Regions from separate parts of the Shewanella sp. 10N.261.52.F9 genome, predicted to be linked through region 2. Evidence: riboswitches for the same ligand, from Rfam matches in the RefSeq annotation. Region 2 holds a riboswitch; the other holds the start of a gene.
The links. A riboswitch is a leader RNA that binds a small molecule or an ion and turns the genes downstream of it on or off. The one in region 2 is predicted to bind cobalamin.

Region 1 (10,743 bases), 220 kb from region 2:
CGGTAAAGAAAGTGAATGGTATCTTTGAGATCACCAGTGCAACCGCAAGTTATCAAGCCAAGCAGCTGATTATCGCCACCGGCCCGTTCCATACTCCGTATACACCGCCTTGTCATGCGGACATCGCTAAAGATGTGAAGCAAATTCACAGTGAGAACTATAAAAGTCCGGCTCAACTGCAAGAGGGCGATTGCTTAGTTGTTGGCGCGGGCGACTCCGGCGTGCAAATTTTATCGGAAATTGCCGATACCGGACGCAAAGTACACTTTTCTGGTACGGATAAAATCCCTGCAATTCCGCAGACATTCTTAGGTAAAACCCTCTGGTGGTGGTTTACTCAAATAGGCTTTTTGTCGGTTAACCGTTATAGCAAAATCGGTCAGTGGTTAAGTAAGGGCGTGCAGCCGGTTATTGGTACAGATGTGAAGTCATTGCTGGCAAAAGACAATGTGATTCATATGGGCAGAACCCTGTCAGCTGATGACAGCAGTATCAAGTTTCAAAAAGGCAGTGTCAGCAGTATTAAGAATATCGTTTGGGCGACAGGCTTTAAACCTAACTTCTTTTGGATTGAAGACATCTCTTTTGATGAAATGAACTACCCAAGTAATTATCGCGGCGTCAGCAAAGATGTCGATGGTTTGTTTTTTATTGGCTTGCCTTGGCTGTATACCCGTGGCTCGGCAACGCTGGGTGGCGTCTGGAAAGATGCTAAATACTTGATGACGTATATTTTAGAAACCCAACAAGCGAACAGTAAACCTGCGCAGAATAATCTGCCACCTAAACAAGCCGCCAAGCCAATCGCTGACGCCAGCTAGTATCGCTGATGATTATTCGTCATATTGAATGCAAGGTCGCGTTCAATATGGCGGATTGCAGTGTTCATTTTTCGATTACTAGATAACTTATGCCTGGTTCAGAGCTGCACTGCTAAGAGTTTTAGTACCAGAGGCAAGGTTGAGCTTTTTATTTCAGTCATTGTTGTTAAGCGTAAAAGAGTGAGTGGTCTTTATTTACAATCACTTGGTGGTAATTTGCCATCAACCCCACAGCAGGTCTGTGTTAGGCAGGTTTTACAGCAAAATATATTGAACCTATAGTTAACGGATGTGTAGTTAACTAAGCATGTTGTCTGTATGCATTTATCTGTTCGATAAATACTTGATAAAGGAGTGTCATTTTTTACAGATAACCGCTGATTGAGTGGGGCGGTATATGACTTCTTATCAGAGTAAGGCGCAGTTGTTTCCCTTACTTCATTTGCTGGATGATTTTAGCCAATTTCAATTGCAGGGCGGCTTTATCAAAACCTTAGCTGAAAAAGACCTACGTCTGCAGGCTCCTGCGTCCGTTAAGTTGGATGAATTATCACATATTCCTTGTGTGAGTATTTATGATGCACCTGCCCATACCACTGCTGCAGATCTTCAGCGGCATTTTTGCAATAAAAGCCAAGATGACGAATTTATCAGTCATCAAATATTTAAGAGCCTTGTTCCAGTTAGCCGTATATCGCAAAGTCGACATCAAAGGCATTATCAGCTGGTGGCTTTTTTAGAAGAACAGCAACAAACCCCAATCGCCTTTGTCACCTTTAATGTGGGTTTGCTTGATTCTTGGTATGCAGATGATAATGCCTGTGATGATAGGCATGTGGGCGTATGTTGTTATTTACTTTACGCTTATGTGGTTCCGGAGATGCGACACCTTGGGATCAGCAGTTGTTTGTTTCATCTTATCTCTAATTTATTTTGGTCGCAGCTGCAGTTTGTCGATGCTCAGGCGCAGGCGCATAACCTGACTATGGTGCCTTTGGTGTATGAAAGCACCGCAGCTAAAGGCGCTGAAGGCTTAATGCAGCAACTTGAACGAAATATTAATCAGTATAAGGCGTTACTACTTAATAATGATAATGCCTCGGGAGTGATAAAGCCTTGTATGACTAATGTGGGCTAGGGCTGCGAATCTAGTCTTTTGAGTTTAGCTTGGACTGTTGAGATTAGCTTTTGAGCTTAGGCTAAGTTTACTGAACTGAAAAGCTGCCCTGCAAACCAAGCTGCTGCTCTATTTAGCCCCTTATTCAGGGGCTTTATTTATACTTTTTTACTCAGCATTCTATTACTCTGGATCATAGTCCAACACCGGCATTAACCAGCGCTCGGTTTCCTCTATGCTCATGCCTTTACGGGCGGCATAATCTTCCACTTGATCACGGCCAATGTTAGTTACGCCAAAATAACGCGACTTAGGGTGAGCAAAATACCAACCAGAAACCGCTGCGGTTGGGAACATAGCGTAGCTTTCGGTGATATTAAGGCCAATGGTTTCATCTGGCTTTAATAAGTCCCACAGCAGGCCTTTTTCAGTGTGATCAGGGCATGCTGGGTAACCAGGAGCTGGGCGAATACCTTTGTACTTTTCGCGAATAAGCGCTTCGTTATCGAGTACTTCATCGGCTGCGTAACCCCAAAACTCTTTACGTACGCGTTCATGCATCCGCTCGGCAAAGGCTTCGGCTAAGCGGTCAGCCAAGCATTTAAGCATAATGGCGCTGTAGTCATCATGGTCAGCTTCAAAGCGTGCCACGTGCTCATCAATACCATGGCCTGCCGTGACGGCAAAGCCGCCCATGTAATCGGCCACGCCACTGTCTTTTGGCGCGACAAAGTCAGCTAAACAGAAGTTGTCATTACCAACACGTTCAATCTGCATCCGTAGGTGATGAGTCGTCAGTTCAAGCTCGCTACGACTTTCATCGGTGTACAGCTCAATATCGTCGTGGTTAACGGTGTTGGCTGGGAATAAGCCAATAACCGCTTTCGCGGTGAGCCATTTTTCACTGATGATTTTGTCTAGCATAGCTTTGCCGTCGCTAAACAGCTTACGTGCTTCTTCACCTACGACTTCATCATCTAAAATGCGCGGGAAATGTCCATGCAGCTCCCAGCTTCTAAAAAATGGCGTCCAGTCTATGCGCTCAACTAAATCTTCTAGCGGATAGTCATCAAACACTTGGCGACCCAGTTGATTGGGCACAAATGGGCTGTAGTTTTGCCAGTCGTGTTGGCAGCGGTTTTCACGCGCGGCTTCTATGCTGGTGATCTCTTTGCGCTTAGCTTGTGATAAGCGCTTTTCGCGCATGACATCATACTCTGCATAGGCTTCATCGATAGTCGCTTGGCGAGTGTCGTTATTGATGAGTTTTGAAACCATAGGCACGGCGCGCGAGGCGTCGGCAATGTAAATAGCGCCCTCAGGTGAGTGTGGGGCAATCTTGACTGCGGTATGGATTTTCGAGCAGGTAGCGCCGCCAATAATTGATGGAATAGTTAAGCCTGCTTTATGGAAACTCTTAACGTTATGCACCATTTCATCAAGGCTTGGGGTAATGAGTCCTGACATACCGATAATATCGACGTTTTCAGCAATCGCCACTTCGATGATTTTCTCAACCGGTACCATTACGCCTAAGTCGATCACTTCATAGCCGTTACAAGCCAGTACTACGCCAACAATGTTTTTACCAATATCGTGCACATCGCCTTTTACGGTGACCATTAAGATCTTACCGTTTGACTGACCTGCGACTTTTTCTAGCTCAATGTATGGGTTTAAGTAAGCTACGGCTTTTTTCATCACTCGGGCAGACTTGACTACTTGTGGCAGGAACATTTTTCCTGAGCCAAATAGGTCACCAACGATGTTCATGCCGTCCATTAACGGCCCTTCAATCACATCCAGTGGGCGTGTTGCCTGTTGACGCGCTTCTTCGGTATCTGCATCGATATAGTCGGTAATACCTTTTACTAACGCATGGGCTAAGCGCTCATTAACCGGCTTAGTGCGCCATTCTAAATCTTCTTTCTTGATGGTTTGACTGCCATCACCACGGAATTTTTCGGCAACTTCTAATAGCAGTTCGGTGTTGTTGGTATCGGCCACAGTGCACGGTAAGTTTTGCACAATGGCTTCAACGCGCTCTTTTAGCTCTGGGTCGATATCGTCATAAATGGCCAGCTGACCTGCGTTAACAATACCCATGTCCATGCCAGCTTGAATGGCGTGATACAGGAATACGGCGTGGATAGCTTCACGTACAGGGTTGTTACCACGGAACGAGAATGACACGTTTGATACGCCGCCTGAGATCATCGCGTGTGGCAAAGTGCGTTTTATCTCTGCGGTGGCTTCAATAAAATCCACGGCGTAGTTATCGTGCTCTTCAATACCAGTGGCAATGGCAAAAATATTCGGATCGAAAATGATGTCTTCTGGCGGGAAGCCGACTTTATCAACCAATACATTATAAGCGCGGGTACAGATCTCGACTTTACGCGCTTTAGTATCAGCTTGGCCGACTTCATCGAATGCCATCACAATGGCAGCGGCGCCATAGCGTTTTACTAAGGTCGCTTGTTCAATAAACTTCTCTTCGCCTTCTTTAAGCGAAATCGAGTTAACGATGCCCTTACCCTGAATACACTTAAGGCCTGCTTCAATCACCTCCCATTTAGAGGAGTCGATCATAATTGGTACGCGAGAGATATCAGGCTCTGAGGCGATTAGATTAAGGAACTTGTGCATGGTTTCAGCGCCATCGAGCATGCCTTCATCCATGTTGATATCGATGATCTGCGCGCCGCTCTCAACTTGCTCACGGGCAACTGACAACGCTTCTTCATATTCGCCAGTTTTAATCAGGCGCAAAAACTTAGCTGAACCGGTGACGTTGGTACGTTCACCGACGTTTAAAAATAGCGAGTTGGCATCAATGGTTAGCGGCTCAAGCCCTGATAAACGGCAAGCAACTGGAATGTTTGGTAGTACTCGGGCAGGGTGCTGAATAACCGCTTCACGAATAACGCGGATGTGATCAGGCGTAGTACCACAGCAGCCACCAATAATGTTTAAAAAGCCTTCTTCGGCCCACTCTTGAATGACTTCAGCCATCTGCTCTGGCGTTTCATCGTAGCCACCAAATTCGTTAGGCAGGCCAGCGTTAGGGTGTGCAGAGACATAACATTCAGAAATCTTAGATAGCTCTTCAACATAAGGGCGCAGCTCGGTTGGCCCTAATGCACAGTTAAGGCCGATAGATAAAGGCTTAACGTGGCGCAAAGAATTATAGAAAGCTTCCGTCGTTTGGCCGGTAAGGGTGCGGCCAGAGGCATCGGTAATGGTGCCTGAGATCATAATCGGCAGACGGAAACCTTGCTGATCAAATACGGTTTCTATGGCAAATAGTGCCGCTTTAGCATTAAGGGTATCAAAAATCGTTTCAACCATAATCAAATCTGCGCCGCCAGCTATCAGCGCATTAATCGATTCAATGTAGGCTTCAACAAGTTCATCAAAGCTAACGTTACGATAACCAGGATCATTAACATCTGGGCTAATTGAGCAGGTACGGTTGGTTGGACCAAGTACACCTGCTACATAACATTGGCGACCGGTTTCAGTTTCAACTTCATTAGCGGCTTCTCGGGCAAGACGCGCACCGGCTAAGTTAATTGCTGCTGAGTGCGCCTGCATGTCGTAATCGGCCATGGCGATACGCGTAGCGTTAAAGGTGTTGGTCTCAATAATGTCTGAGCCCGCGAGCAGATAATCTTTATGGATCTGCTTAATCGCCTCTGGTTGCGTCAGCACCAACATATCGTTGTTGCCCTTTACATCGCAATGCCAATCTTTGAACTGCAAGCCACGAAAATCAGCTTCTTCAAATTTGCGATCTTGGATCATGGTGCCCATCGCACCATCGAGAATAAGGATCCCATCTTGAAGCTTTTGGGTAAGTACTGCTAAAACCTTTTCGGCAGTGTCTTGAGTGTGTGCTACTGCGCTCAAGGCATGTGTTGGGGTACAGGTTGCCATAGATAATTCCTACCAATTCGCAAATGATTATTCTGGTAATTTATGCTCGTATAAAATGCCGGTCATTTTTCTTTAAGTTGCGAGTCGCTTTCAGACTTACATTTTTTGTTTGGACATTTATACGTATAGACGTCCATAATACGTGAGGCTTACTCAAAAGTGCAAGTGCTAAAAGCATGATACTTTTTCAGCATTAAAAACCAATAAAATTATGTAAGTTGTTGATAAATAATAATGATAGGCTTAAGCGATGCAAAACACTAACGTTATCCTCCTAAGGCATGGCCAATGTGAAGGTGGTAATATTTTGCGCGGTCAAGTGGATGTAGGCTTGAGTAAGCAGGGCGAATTGCAGATGAAAGTAGCACTTGCCGCTGTGTTTGAGTCGAAAAATGCCTCAACATCCGCACCCGATGTGATTATTAGTTCTTCGCTTATTCGCTGCTCAGGTCCCGCTAAAGCATTCGCTACATCGCATCAGTTACCTTTATTTGTAGACGATGGCTTTAAAGAGCTGAACTTTGGCGACTGGGATGGAAAAACCTTTGATGCGTTGTATCAGTCAGATGCAGCCGCGTTAGATAGCTACTGGGCTAACCCTTGGCTTGCTGCGCCGCCAAATGGCGAGTTGATGCAAGACTTTGAAACGCGTATTGAGCTAGCTTGGCAAGATATGATTGAGCAGCATCAAGGTAAACAGATATTACTGGTCACTCATGGTGGCGTTATCCGCTATTTAATGAGTAAAGTGCTTGGTGTATCGCGCTGCGCAGGCTTTTATACGTCATTAAAACTACCTTATGCTGCTAAGGTACAAATAGACATACTACACGACGGCGATACACCGCATTTGAGTTTAAACTGGGCGTAAATAAAGCGAATTGATGGCTTACTTCTGTGTTGAACAACTTCTCATACTGATTGGTATTCGCTGTAGACGTATGATGGTAAACTGCGACATTAATATTATTAATGCTAAGAATTTTTGCCGTTAATAACAAATAAAGTTAGGTGCTTAATAGCATAAAGGGAACCGGAAGCAGCTGCATCGCAGTGGCTTAGTCCGGACTGTACCCGCAACTGTATGAAAGCTTTGTTCTAACGTAGCTTTCAAGTCAGATACCTGCCTAATTTAATCGAATAGGGTTTATCAAAATCGGTATTGATAGCTCAAAAGTGCGGCCTATTGGCGGTACATATACTCGAGCGGGCGACTCGAGGGAGATAATAAAATGATACGTGTTGCTTGGTTGCATGCCGCTCATGGCTGAATCAGATGCAGAGCTGCAGCCTAAAATGGTCCTGTCAGTTACAGATTTAAGTTGGCAACTTAACGACAAACACATTTTGTCGACGATAAATTTCAGCCTTACTGAAGGTAAAATGCTGGGCATTATTGGCCCCAATGGCGCGGGTAAGTCTAGCTTGCTGCGTTGTTTATATCGTTTTATTAAACCAACTTTAGGCAATATTGAGCTATTTGGCCAAGATATTGGTGTACTTTCCGCTAAGCAGTTTGCCCAACAAATAGCGGTTGTACTGCAAGATACGCCGCACCATTTTGATATGACCTGTTCGCAACTTATTGCGTTAGGTTTAACCCCCCACAAAAATGCTTTTGATTTTACCAGCAAGCAGGACCGACAAGAGGTTGCTAACGCACTAATTAAGGTGGGATTGCAAGATAAAGCGAATCAAGCTTATGAAAGCCTGTCTGGCGGTGAAAAGCAGCGAGCATTGATTGCCCGCGCGATAGTGCAGCGACCTAAACTACTCATTCTTGATGAGCCAACTAACCACTTAGATATTCGCTACCAAATTCAAACTTTGGAGTTACTACGTACCCTCAATATTACGGTAATTACGTCGATTCATGATCTAAATCTTGCCAGCGCTTTATGTGATGAACTCCTACTACTTGATGGAGGTTACTGTGTGGCTAAAGGCTCGCCAAAAACAGTGTTGACAGAGCAGCGTATTGCCGAGGTATTTGACGTGTGCTGTGAAATTAGGCCACATCCACAACATGGTAATCCGCTGATTAGTTACTTCTACGGTTATGAGTCTGCAACTGATTTAGCCAATAAAGTTCAAGGAGGCGAGGGTGAGTAATTCCGCTATTGGGCTGGTTAATGGTTTAACCTTGCCGCGACGCCCAATTGAATATTTATTGTTTGGTGTACTCGTCTTACTTACCTTATTGACGCCATTTGCGGCGACAAGTTTTGGCGCAGCTAGCATCAGTGTTGCCGATGTAGTTAGCGTTATTAGCCATAAATTATTAAATGTCGGCGAGTCGCTAGGAGTACGAGAGCGAATTGTTTGGGAGCTTCGGCTACCACGGGTATTGCTTGCCTTTATCGCGGGTGCAGGCTTATCTATCGCCGGTAGTGTGCTACAAACAGTCACTCGAAACCCGTTAGCCGACCCATACCTATTCGGTATTTCATCAGGCGCATCCTTTGGCGCTGTGGTCGCACTAACCCTATTTAGTCAAAGTATTCTATGGTTGAGTTTACCCCTAGGTGCCTTTGTTGGTGCCAGTCTATCGGTTGTTATGGTGTTGGCTTTATGTGGGCAAAATCTATCGACTCAGGTTGAGCGTATGCTCTTATCTGGGGTGGCGATTTCGTTTATGTTTGGTGCTATGGCCAGCTTGATGTTGTATTTCTCAAGTCCACAAGCTGCGGCGTCGGTATTGTTTTGGACTTTAGGTAGCTTCGCTAAAGCCAGTTGGCAAGGTTTGTGGTTACCCGCCAGCGTTGTGTTTATTTGTACATTAATCATTTTATTGTACAAACGCCAAATAGTGGCGATGCGTGCAGGGGATGAAACCGCCCACACTTTGGGTATTAACGTCGGTGCTTTGCGTTTATCTATGCTACTCCTTTGCTCACTTATCACAGCTATTTTGGTCGCGAATTGTGGCGGTATAGGCTTTATCGGATTGATGGTGCCGCACACTGTGCGTCTATTATTTCCTGGGCGTTATCCACTGCTATTAACGGCGCTGGTGGGCGGATTATTTATGGTCTGGGTGGATGTGTTAGCGCGGACATTATTGAGTTATCAAGAACTGCCTGTGGGGATAATTACCTCAGTGATGGGCAGTATCTTCTTTTTATTTATTTTAGGTAGTCGCAGCGCTAAGCGTATATAGCGATGAATACCCCAGTTGAGTGCTCAAGGGATTAAAGATGTTTGATATTAAACCGGTTAATACTGAATTTGATAGCGCAATTTTGCACAAGATAGATACCAAAACTAAGCCGTTAGGCGCACTAGGCGATTTAGAAACGCTAGCGCTGCAAATTGCCCGAGTGTTGGGTAAAGATAAGCCGAAAATCATTAATCCTAAAATGATGGTGTTTGCTGCTGACCACGGTATTGCCGATTCAGGCGTATCGATTGCACCAAGTGAAGTAACCACTCAGATGGTGGTTAACTTTATGCAGGGCGGTGCTGCGATCAATGTGTTTACTCGCCAAGTTGGCTTTGATCTAGAAGTCATTGATTGCGGTATTTTAAAGCCAATTGAAAATGTTGAAGGTGTGATAAACCAACGTTTAGGTTCTGGCACTGGGCCAATTCATAAGCGCGCTGCTATGACGCTAGGCGCAGTCAAGCAAGGTTTTGAAATGGCGACCGCTAGAGTTGAGTTGCATCACCAAAATGGTTGTAACTTGATAGCATTAGGCGAGATGGGTATCGGTAATACTTCATCTGCAGCAGTAATGATGTCAGCGTTAACTGGCATAAAAGCTGAAGATTGTGTTGGCCGTGGCACTGGGATTGATGCCACAACCTTTAAGCGCAAATTAATGCTAGTGGAGCAAGCGCTATTACTACACCACTGCGAGCTAGACGACCCTATGCAGGTACTTGCTTGTGTGGGAGGATTTGAAATCGTGCAGATGACGGGCGCTATGTTGGCTGCGGCCGAGCGCAATATGTTAATTGTGGTAGATGGATTCATTGCTTCAGCAGCGGCGTTGGCAGCAGTTAAGATTAACTCGAATGTGCGTGATTATATGATTTTTGCTCACCAATCAGGTGAGAAAGGTCATTTTCTGATGTTGGAATATTTGCAAGCCAACCCTTTGTTAAAACTTGGCATGAAGCTAGGTGAGGGCACTGGGGCTGCATTGGCCTTGCCACTTATTCAGGCTGCCGTAAATTTCTATAATGAAATGGCAAGCTTTGAAGATGCTGGCATAGAAATCTAAGGGCGCTACACATGAGTCAGTGGCAAAAACAGTTCAACCTATTTTTTATTGCGATGGGATTTTTTACCCGTATACCTATGCCTAAATGGATAGAGGTTGATGCTGATAAGCTCAATAAGGCCAGTCGTTATTTTGGCTTAGTAGGCTTGCTAGTGGGCAGCATAAGTGCGCTGGTATATAGCTTAATGCTGTATTGGGTGTCGCCGTCCATAGCGATTGTATTTGCCATGATCACCAGCGTATTAGTTACTGGTGGCTTTCATGAAGATGGTCTTGCCGATACGGCTGATGGACTCGGTGGTGGCTGGACGGTCGAAGCCAAGCTAAGCATTATGAAAGACTCTCGCCTTGGCAGTTATGGCGCACTGGCACTGGTGCTAGCCTTATTTTTAAAATGGCAGTTACTGACCGAGATAGCGCTGTTTAACCCCAATAATGTCAGCCTCGCATTAATCGTTGGTCACTGTTTAAGCCGAGTTTTAGCGGCCAGTTTTATATTTTCAGAGCAATATGTCAGCGATACCGATACCAGTAAAAGTAAGCCGTTAGCCCAGCACCAAGGGATTAATGAACTATCGATTTTATTAGCTTCAGGCGTATTAGTGTTGCTCATAGTGGGCGCGATACCAGCACTTATGTT
Region 2 (10,743 bases):
GGCTTTTAAGTAAACGCTCATATCGGCTTAAGTAATAAACCTCTTTTAGCCAAAACGCGTCTTAACACCAATCCTGGCGAACTCACGTTATGTGTCTGACGTAGGTTATGCGCAATCAAAAACTCATCACGTAAGTCGTCATCAAGCCCTAATGAGCCAAATGCTTCTAAGGTCAAAGTTTGCTGCTGCCCTTCAATCACAGACTTCAATACACTAATAGGGTAAGCCTGCTTTGCCTCTGAGTTTAAGTAAGCAAATGCCGTTAGCGCAATAATGTCGCCAAACACGCTAAACAGCGCTAATGTCTGCACTTCATCTGGGCTAATTTGTAAGTCATCTAATTGGTACAGTTGGTCTACTGCGTCAATCGCAATTGCTTCAGTTAGCGACCAGTAGCCTTGAACCAACTTCTTATAAGGTTCACTTAATTCGTCTAAACGTTCTTTCAAATAGAAAGTAAACGCATAACGATAAATATTAACTTGCCCTAAACGCACTAACGCATCTTTCAATGAGCGATTTTTACTGGTTTGCGGCGTAGCGTGATCAGCACTGTTACTGCGCCAAAGCAGATGGGCTGATAAGGCTGGATCAGACGAAACGATATCGATAACGTTACGGATATCACCGTCTGCAATAATGGCCTTTTTCAATGGGATCAGGATCCCTCGACGCCCTATTACCTGCTCTTCATTGCTGATAATGGCGCGTACTTGAGTAAATACTTGCTGCTCAAGATCTGTCATGCGAAACATTAAACCTTATTTTTTTAATAATTCTATCCATTAAATTTCAGCTAAATTAACCCACAATATGACATTGAAGGTCAAGCCATATAAGCGATTACCTTAGCAAGTTTCTACGGTTTTCTGGTGATTAATTTTTCTAAGTTAAGTCATTCTGTGATTAAACGGACACTATCAGGATTTTCTATTACAGCCTCGACTTCCCTACAAGAGAGAGATGATAACATAACAAGCTGTTATTTAATGACTTTTAATCTAAAAGCCTTTCATAAACCGCATTAGCAAGCGCTAAATAACCCTGTTCATTCAAGTGTATCGCGTCTGATTTCATGCTAGGGCTTTTCAATAGGTCACTTAATGTATCTTCCACTAAAACTAACTGGTATTGCTCAGCAAGCTCAGCATAAATCGGTGACGGCGAAACAAATAGGCTCTTTTGCGGTACGGCAACCAGTAAGACTGGGATCTGCTTGGCTTGGGCCATTTCAATCATGCTCGCGAGATTAGCCTTAGTCTTTGCTTCGCTATGGTTTCTTAAAAAGTCATTGCCCCCCCTCAAGCAAAATAAGCACCTGAGGTAAATGTGTATCGAGCAGCCCATTTAAGCGTTTAAGTCCACCAGTCGTTGTTTCACCAGAAATGCCAGCGTTAATCACTTCAAAGCCACTAATAGCCGCTAACTGACTTGGATAGTCTTGCCCTTTAGCCGCGCCAACACCAAAAGTCAGACTATCACCAAAAGCCAGTAACCTCGCATTAGGTGGTAACTCACCAATGCTGGCACCCGAACAAGCTTGTAGTAATAGTAAAGATAAGATCACTACTAACCTGAGCAATAAATGACACATAAGAAGACGCTTTATTGATAAGTTTGCCCAAAAAATAACATAAAAAAAGCCAGACACAAGGTCTGGCTTTTAATGCCTACTAAAAAAATGTTTTAAAAGGCTTGGTAGCTCACGCTAAAGTAAAACTCTCGACCAGGGCTGAAGTAGTTTTGTGCCGAAATAATCTCTTCATCAAATAGATTATTGGCTTTCAAACGTAGACTCCAAGCATCATCTAGCTGATAACCTATGCTCAAATCTAGCTGGTGAGTGGCGTCAAAGAAATCATTACTGCCGGCATAGCGCTTTCCTTGATAGTGGTAGTTAGCCAATAGATCAACCTGATCCCAGCCATAGCTCAACTGGTAGTTAAACTCGTTTTCACTGCGGCCAATCAACTCTTCACCAGTCTGCTTATTCTCTGCATCTAGATAAGTGTAAGCTAACTGGTGATCTAAGCTAAATAAGCTAAAGTTAGCCGATAATTCAACACCTTGAATTTTAGCTTCATTGATATTAGCAGGCTTCCAGATATCCCAACCAAAATCGTCTTTTTCACCTGTTGGTGCCCAAGCAATAAGGTTATCAATGGTGTTTTCAAACACACTGATATAAGCACGAATATCGTTAGCCGTGTAATGCAAGGTTAGGTCATAACTTTCAGCTGTTTCTGAAATTAAATCTGGGTTACCAGAATCAGGCCAGTATAAATCGTTAAAAGTTGGAGCCTTAAACGCTGTACCCGTTGATGCAGCTAAACGCCATTGGTCGTTAAACTGATAAGCAAGACTCGCATTGTAAGACACTTCACTATCGATATTCTCTACGTCATCATAACGTACAGCAACTTCAGCAAGCAGTTGGCTCCATTGCTTTTGCGCAAGTAAATAAGCACCGAAAAGATCACGCTCATCTTGAGCATAATCACCTTTTACCGTCTCATTTGACCAATCAATACCACCTGTAAATGTTAAGTCATTAGCGGCTAAATATTGGTTACTCCAGTTAACTTGATCGCGCTTGGTTTCAAACTCTGAAACCGGCACACTGATATCGTCGCCTCGGAAGTTTTCATTCGCATCACGAGACTGGCTTAACGCCAGTTTGCTGGTAAATTTATCATTGCTGTATTGAGCCGCGAGGTTCCATAGATAGTTCTCATAATCTGATTCATCAGCAGAGCCCGATGCATAAATATCATCGTACTGAGTATTACCTTTATCATACTGGCCGTTCCAAAGTGCTTGCCAGTTTTGATTAATTTGCTGAGACCCTTTTAACGACAAGGCATTGCGCTTATAACCGTCGTCGTCATTTTCAACAGGTGCACCATTATAAACATCATAGCCGTCAGACTGTTCATGGTTAACTGCAAGGGTTGTGCTGCCGTTACCATGGCTCATGCCAGTACCAAATGAACCACGAATGTAATCGTTGCTACCGTACTCAGCACCTGCAAACCATTCACCGCCTTTTAGTTGACGCGTAAAGATTTGGATCACACCGCCAATCGCATCGCTCCCCCAAACTGATGCACGTGGGCCTTTTAGAACTTCGATTCGTTCGATGTTTTCAGGCGATAGCGTGTTAAAGCTAACAGTACCTAAAGTGGCAGAGCCAACCTTAACACCGTCAACAAGCACTAGAACATGATTGGAATTACTACCACGAACACTAACTGACGTAGCTTGGCCTGCACCACCATTGCGTGAAATGCTCACACCCGGCAATGTTTCTAGTACATCGGCAACCGACTTAGGGTTAAGACGTGCGATTTCTTCACGCTCAATGGTATTGATAACGGTTAACTGCTGATCAGCAGTTCTGTCAAAACGTGAACCAGTAACCGTAATGGTTTCGTCAACGTTTACTGTAGCGGTAGTGCCTTCTTCAGCCGTTGCCGAAAATGCAGATAAGCTTAAAAGACTGCTAACTAGCAGTGCGATTTTTGATGGTTGTGTTCCCATTTACCTTTGACTCCTAAAAGGAAAACGGGGCAAAAACGTCACGGAGAACCGGGGCAAAAGTTAACTTTATGCCTAACCGTCAATCTGCCGCATCTCGAGATCTGCCCGCCGAAATCATCGAAATCACTTTGCTGGCCGGTCTCCGGACTTAGGTTCTGTATTACGTGTAATACCCGAGTACAAGCTTTAAACGCCTTTCCATTAAGGCGCACTTGTCTCTCACCATTCACCGTTGCGGGGGCAGTGTCAGAATTTAACTGACTTCCCGATTATCCTCAGTTACAGCAGTAACTTGGGCACCAATAAAGTTGACTAAAATACTCTTTTTATGAGCTGTTTTTTATGCGCTATTTTTATCAATAACTAAGTAATAAAAGCTTAAACCAATAAACTTTTCATTGTAGATGACATCATTTGAAGCGCCATTTATTCAATAGCATGTATTGCAATCACCCAAGAGTAAAAAAGCATCACCATTGAGAGTGCGCGCATTATAGACGTCTATACGGTTAAATGTCTAACCTAAGCACAGATAAAACACGGAGATAGAGGCAGGAATAACACAACCATTAGTTATAAGTTAGAACAATTACTTTAAAAATCAGCTAGTAAACAGCTCAAACCGCTATTTGACTGATGACTAATGTAAGCTCAACGGCATAATACTGGATAGGAACTCTTGATAATTATGCGCTTTCACTGGTGGGTTTACTTTATTAAAGGTGTTACCGCGTATCGACTTATGGATTAAATATAAGTCCGCTTTGCCTTTCACCACAGTGTAATGACCTATTTCACCTAAGCTAGTAGCAGAGGAATAGGCCACACCTTTAATCGACTTAATATGCGTATTAGGCATTTGAGTGCAACCTATAATTGCACTAGCAGTTTCATGCCCACCTAGCGGCTCACTAGGTAAGTCTTCAAACACCATTTCACCTTGGCAACTTTCAAGGTAAACGTTAGCCATGGTTTCTAAAAATTCTTGTGGTTCAATATCTTCAGCAACGCCCTTAAAGCCTTGTACGCACACCATAGACGACCAAGTTTGCAGCTCTTGCCCCATAGGTACAAACTCTGCTGAATACATGGTTTCCTGTTGCTCTGAATAAGCCAGCTTCCAATCCACAGGCAAATTAAAATTAAAAGTTTGCCCAAAAATAACCAATTGCTGTAGTTGTTTATTGGCTGAGCTTTTAGGGAGGGATTTTTTAGCACTATCTTTGCTGGAGTCATCAGCAAAACTCAGAGGAGAAACCGCAAAAAGCAGACTACTGATAAAAGTAAATACAAAATGAAATGAAGATGGGCGCATACCTTTACAATCCTTGTCGAGGCGTTTTTTCATACTGCACATTCTATCTAGGCTAGACACAAAGTAAAACCGAAATATCGATTTATGTCCTTCCCAAAAGTTGAATATACAAAACCAGTTTAATTAACAACACCTTATATTCAAACCAATAATAATGATTAATTTTCACTCAAAAATAACTTGCACAAATTGATTACATTTGTAATCTTAAATATACATTACAAGTGTAATCGAAAATTTATTAGCAAGAGACCCAAAATGAAAGAGATCAGTAATGCAGAACTAACAGTGCTTAATATTTTATGGCAGTCATCCCCAAAAAGCGCCAGCGAAGTCATTAATGAGTTATCCCGCAGCCATGAATGGCATGAGAAAACCGTAAAAACCTTGCTAAATCGATTAGTCAAAAAGCAAGCCATTGGTTTTGAAAAACAAGGCCGCTCTTACCTGTACTCGCCACTAATTGATCAAAGCGAATACCAGCTAAAAGAAACTGAATCCTTTATTGAGCGTTTATTCTCAGGCCGCATTGCCCCACTCGTTGTAGGCTTTGCTAAGCAAAACAAACTTAACGCGGAAGATGTTGCTGAACTGCAACAGTTGATTGATACATGGCAAAAGGAAAACAAGTCATGATGCTATGGATGGTGCAACAAACCATACTGCTAAGCCTAATTTGCGTAGGCTTACTGATTTGCCACAAGCCACTACAAAAATACTTAGGCTCACACCAGACTTATCATCTTTGGCTCGCAGTCCCTATTCTGTTACTTAGCTCAACAATAGTTGCTGCCATGCCAAACTTATTTGCAGCAGTTCAGTCTCAGCAAATCGCTCATTACAGCGTTTTGGCAAGTAAAATAATTCAAGCTAAAAATACAACAAACTATGGGCTATTTGCCAGCTACATATGGCTTGGCGGAATTTCTATCATGCTTATTCTGCTTACGCTGCAGCTTATATCAATCAAGGCCCTTGCACGCAGCGCGACAAAAGTAAGCAGCCCATTTTCACGCCTAGCGACTTACGTTCACCCCAAAGTGCAATCGCCGATGCTTATAGGCATTGTGAACCCAAAAATCATCTTGCCAGTTAACTTCAACCAACTTAATGCACAAGAACAGCAAGCCATTATCAATCACGAGCAATATCACCACCAGCGTGGCGATCTACAGTGCAATTTATTGGCGTATGGCGTGTTATGTCTGTTTTGGTTTAATCCCATTTGCTGGCTTGCATACCGTCGCTTTCGCGATGATCAAGAGCTAGCCTGCGATGCCCATGTGACCCAGTCACTCAGCAAGCAACAAAAAATCAGTTATAGCCAAGTGCTGTTGGCTTATTCACAGCAGGCCCAGCACGGCTTGCTACACACTCACTACGGAAATAAAAACATACTCAAGGAACGTATTATGCAAATGAAAACCCAGCAAAAAGGCCAAAGCAGCATTGCAGTTATAGGATTAATCATGGTTTTAGGGCTTTGCGGCCTAATGTTAAATCAACAAGTTCAAGCTGGCGGAGTCGATAAACAATCAGTGGTGTATCCAACCATGCGCATTGAGCCTAAATATCCCATTGAAGCAGCAAAGGCTAACCAAAATGGTTTTGTGCAACTGCAGTTCGATATTACCCCAAGTGGCGCAGTAACCAATGTTAGCGTAATTAAATCATCACCAGAGAAAGTGTTTGATGCAGTGGCGATTACTGCACTAAAGCAATGGCAATACCAGAGTTCGCCTAACGGTGTGCAAGGTTCAAAAGTACAACTCGATTTTGAAGTTGAAACCCCTACCACCGATGTTGAGCGCATCAAGGTTAACGCTAAATAACAGCAAAGTTGATGAGTGGGTTTAGCCTCTAAGCCCACTCACAAAAATGCGCGCCCTCTGTTTAATGATAAATAGTTTAGCGCTCTAATCACTATCTTTAGAAAACATTTACAATTGATTATCATTCTCATTTAATGCTTTTTACATTAGGATGCTAGCGTCATTAACTATATGAGAATTTAACTATGCCTACCCTAATCAAGTTTGTTGCAGCAACATTCATGCTAAGTTTTTCAGCCTTTGCTAGCGCCAACACCTGCCAACTCGATATCAATGCAACCGATGCTATGCAGTTTGATAAGAAAGAGCTCACCCTTCCAGTAGGTTGCACCGAAGTGACGCTTAATTTACACCACGCAGGCACCCTACCAAAAACGGCCATGGGCCATAACTGGGTACTAACTGAAACCGCTAATATGTCAGCTGTTGCTAACGAAGGCATGGCAGCTGGCGCAGCAAACAGCTACGTCAAAGCTGATGATCCTAGAGTGCTTGCTCATACCGATATTATTGGTGGCGGTGAAAGCACTAGCATTACCTTTAGCACCGCTGATCTCGATCCTGCAAAACAGTACAGCTTCTTTTGTTCATTCCCAGGTCACTGGGCCATTATGCAAGGCCAGTTTGTCATTGCCTCATAGTTAACCAACGAGGTGCAAATATACTCCCCCAACTTGATTTGCACCTCGCTCAAGCATTTAACTGCAAAACCTACCTCAACTTAAGCAGCACGCTTTAGTAAAATCACACACGAATTAACAATTAATTAACCTGCAAAACAATTTCTGCTATTGTGATTTTCGCTATCAAAGCAGCTTTATCTCGTTAGCTTGCAAGCTTTAAGAACAATAACAATCAGGCGCAATCAATGTCAGATAACACACCATTAATCACTCCACGCACTTTAAAAGTACCGATAACCAATGTTTATGCAATGGGCGGCTACTGCGCCCAGCTTAGATTTGGCGCCAATAAAACCCCAGCAAATCTGATTATTGATACGGGCAGTAGCACCTTAGTGGTGAGCGACAGTGATTATGACGACGAGCAAGACACTAGCTTAGTGGCCACCAGCTTTGCTCAAGAAGTCTTGTATGGTGCGGGCGGCTGGGACGGCCCTGTAGTGCATACCCGAGTCGGACTCAGAGAAGAAGATATCGATTTCAACCTAAGCGACGGTTATCAGTTAGAGCCAAATCCTGATGCCCACGCGCCCATAGTACTTAACGATTGTCCGGTGGCGATAGTGTCGTCGATTAAACAAGAGGGCACATTTTTACACGCCGACGGCATACTCGGTCTTGCTTACCATCAGCTAAACAAAAGCTACAATCTCAAAGACTATTTTGACAAATACAATATCAAACCAGCGCTCACCTACCCTTGGCCATTTGACGATGAAATTAGTATTTGCAGTAATGATTATCACGCCCATTTAAATGCAAACCAAATAGAAAACCAAGTCGAAAACAAGGCGGCTCACTCTGAGCAAGATTGCGATAATCGCTTTACCAGCCACGATTTACGTCAGTTTAAAGCCTTTTTAAAACAGCAGCCCACTCAAGATATTATTCCCTACTTTACTGAGCTCACCCAGCATGGCTTAACCGCCAATAAGTTTGCTTTTTACAGCCGCCGCTCAAGCGTACACTTTTCTACCGATATTAGCGCAGCCACCTTTAGTGCAATAAAGAGTGCCGATAAAGCTGAAAAAACAGATAAGACAGCACAACAAGCGCACTTCGCACAGTTAAACCAAGACCCGCTCAATCAGGGCTGGTTAATTATTGGTGGCGGCGAAGAACATATTGAGCTTTATCAAGGCGAGTTCACCACTATCTCTGTGGTAGAAGACAAGTATTACAACGTTAACCTCATCTCTATCCAAGTTGGCGACCAAACCGAAATCGACAGCCTACTCACCGAGGAGATAGAGAACAGCCTTGAGCCTACCGAAAGTATTAAGCGAGATGACAGCCTTGACCCAGATAACAGCCTTGAGCTAAATGAAAGCCCTGAGCCTGCAGAAAGCCTTGAGCCAATAGAAAGCCCTGAGCATCTAGCAAGCCAAGCAAACCATGACCACGCCCTACTCTCAGCCATCGGCATGAACAAACAACTACGTGGTCGCAGTAACGCTATTATCGACACAGGAGTGTCAGGCATAGTGTTTACCAAGCATTTATACAACGCCATGGTGGAACACTTCAGCGCGCTAAACCCCAAATTTGCAGCACTGATAAAGCCCTTTAGCGATATCGCCATGCAGTATCAAGGTATCGACATGAGCCAGTTAAACCTTGATGAATGGCCCACGCTCACCTTGCATTTTGTCGGCGAACGCAATCACCATAGCCAACACACTCATAGCAGCAGTGGCAATACCAGTAAAAATACCAATAAAAATAGCTGTGGCCATAGCAGTATAAGTAGTCGTGACCATAGCAGTGACAACAAGCAAAATAGCCCAGAAAAAGTCAGCATTCACATAAAGCCCGAGCACTACTGGCAAACCAACACTCCAGCCAAGGGCAAGGCCTGTTTTAAGATATTGTCACAGCTTGCAGGGTGGCCCAATCAGTCGCTACTTGGTTTACCGCTAATGAATGATCACTACGTGATTTTCGACCGCTCCGCCCATCAAACCGGCGTTATCCACTTTGCTAAACAGCGTTAATTAGGATTAAAAGATGTCTCCTAGACAAACCCAATTAGTATCCATTAATAATAACCATAGCTTTCAAACATCACGTCTATCTTGTCGTCCAATCAACATTCACGATAGAAGTTTGTATCAACGACTCTATTGCTGTGAAAAAGTTATGCGCAACATTAGCCCTCCATTAAGTATTGAGCAGGCAAATACTGCATTTGAGCGAGCAATAAAGTTGCAAAGCAGCCATAAACCCAAGTTAATGAGTTGGACCATTATTGAAACTTCCACACAACAAGCTATTGGTATTCAAGGGCTGACTTGGAAGAACAAGTACAATCACATGGAAGCTGATATCGGTTTCATGCTTTTGCCAAAAGCCAATGGCAAGCTCTTTCCTGAGGAAGCTATGGGAGCCCTAGTGGAATACGCCTTTAGCTATTTAAGCCTTACAAAAATAACCGCCCATTACACAAAAGCCAATCTGGCGACCCAGAGATTTGTAAAAAAGCTTGGCTTTACTTTTCCTGAAATTGAAAACGAACTCAGTAAGGCCAAAAGCGATATTATATTTTGTTACGCAGAGCCCGAAAAACAAGTAACAGTTTAAAAACATTTTGATAACTGTTAATTTAATAGCCTACTCATCAGACACATAATAGAGAAGAATAAATGTCAGGTAGTTTAGCTTGTGTTGGAATAGGAATGACTTTAGGGGCTCATATTTGCCCGTTAGCAAAAAGCTATATTGAACAGGCTGATGTGGTATTTTCTGGCATGTCTAACGGCATAGTTGAACTCTGGCTGCAAGAGATGCACCCCGACGTGCGCTCGCTACAAGGCTTTTATCAGCCCGGAAAATCTCGCCATATTACCTACCGTGAAATGGTCGATGCGATTATGACCGAAGTGCGCGCCGGCAAAAAAGTCGTCGGTGCATTTTATGGTCATCCAGGGGTATTCGCCCACGCACCACATAAATCAATCGAAATAGCCAAGGCTGAGGGTTTTCACGCTGTCATGGTGCCGGGCATATCAGCAGAAGACTGCCTAATTGCCGATTTGGGCATCGACCCCGGACAATATGGTTGCCAGCAGTTTGAAGCCAGTCAGTTTATGTTCTACCAACGCCGCTTTGACCCCTCATGTTATCTAGTGCTGTGGCAAATAGGCCTAGCTGGTGATAAGAGCCTAACTAAGTTTGCTACGGGGGCGGCGCACCGCCAAGTACTGATTGAACTTCTCAGTAAAGACTACCCACTTGAGCATCAAGTGATTTTATATGAAGCCGCCGTACTGCCTATAGACACAGTGCGTAAGCAAACCCTCACCTTAGCAGAACTAGCCGATGCCGATATTTACATGCACACCACACTGGTTATTCCGCCAAGCCAAAAGATGCA

Region 1: another riboswitch for cobalamin. It lies ahead of AB4298_RS01215 (ABC transporter ATP-binding protein); the one in region 2 lies ahead of AB4298_RS00240 (TonB-dependent receptor domain-containing protein).

Annotation. Positions count from the first base shown of each region.
Region 1 is NZ_JBFRNX010000001.1:282,077-292,819, reverse strand. It holds gene AB4298_RS01235 (flavin-containing monooxygenase) at 1-821, shown strand, start outside; gene AB4298_RS01230 (hypothetical protein) at 1,219-1,959, shown strand; gene metH (methionine synthase) at 2,122-5,877, opposite strand; gene AB4298_RS01220 (histidine phosphatase family protein) at 6,128-6,748, shown strand; cobalamin riboswitch at 6,870-7,022, shown strand; gene AB4298_RS01215 (ABC transporter ATP-binding protein) at 7,132-7,989, shown strand; gene AB4298_RS01210 (FecCD family ABC transporter permease) at 7,982-9,037, shown strand; gene cobT (nicotinate-nucleotide--dimethylbenzimidazole phosphoribosyltransferase) at 9,075-10,103, shown strand; gene AB4298_RS01200 (adenosylcobinamide-GDP ribazoletransferase) at 10,115-10,743, shown strand, end outside.
Region 2 is NZ_JBFRNX010000001.1:59,131-69,873, forward strand. It holds gene AB4298_RS00225 (HDOD domain-containing protein) at 18-746, opposite strand; gene AB4298_RS00230 (SGNH/GDSL hydrolase family protein) at 997-1,239, opposite strand; gene AB4298_RS00235 (GDSL-type esterase/lipase family protein) at 1,289-1,567, opposite strand; gene AB4298_RS00240 (TonB-dependent receptor domain-containing protein) at 1,687-3,540, opposite strand; cobalamin riboswitch at 3,657-3,859, opposite strand; gene AB4298_RS00245 (hypothetical protein) at 4,181-4,888, opposite strand; gene AB4298_RS00250 (BlaI/MecI/CopY family transcriptional regulator) at 5,114-5,491, shown strand; gene AB4298_RS00255 (M56 family metallopeptidase) at 5,488-6,687, shown strand; gene azu (azurin) at 6,873-7,328, shown strand; gene AB4298_RS00265 (pepsin/retropepsin-like aspartic protease family protein) at 7,556-9,364, shown strand; gene AB4298_RS00270 (GNAT family N-acetyltransferase) at 9,378-9,950, shown strand; gene AB4298_RS00275 (SAM-dependent methyltransferase) at 10,013-10,743, shown strand, end outside.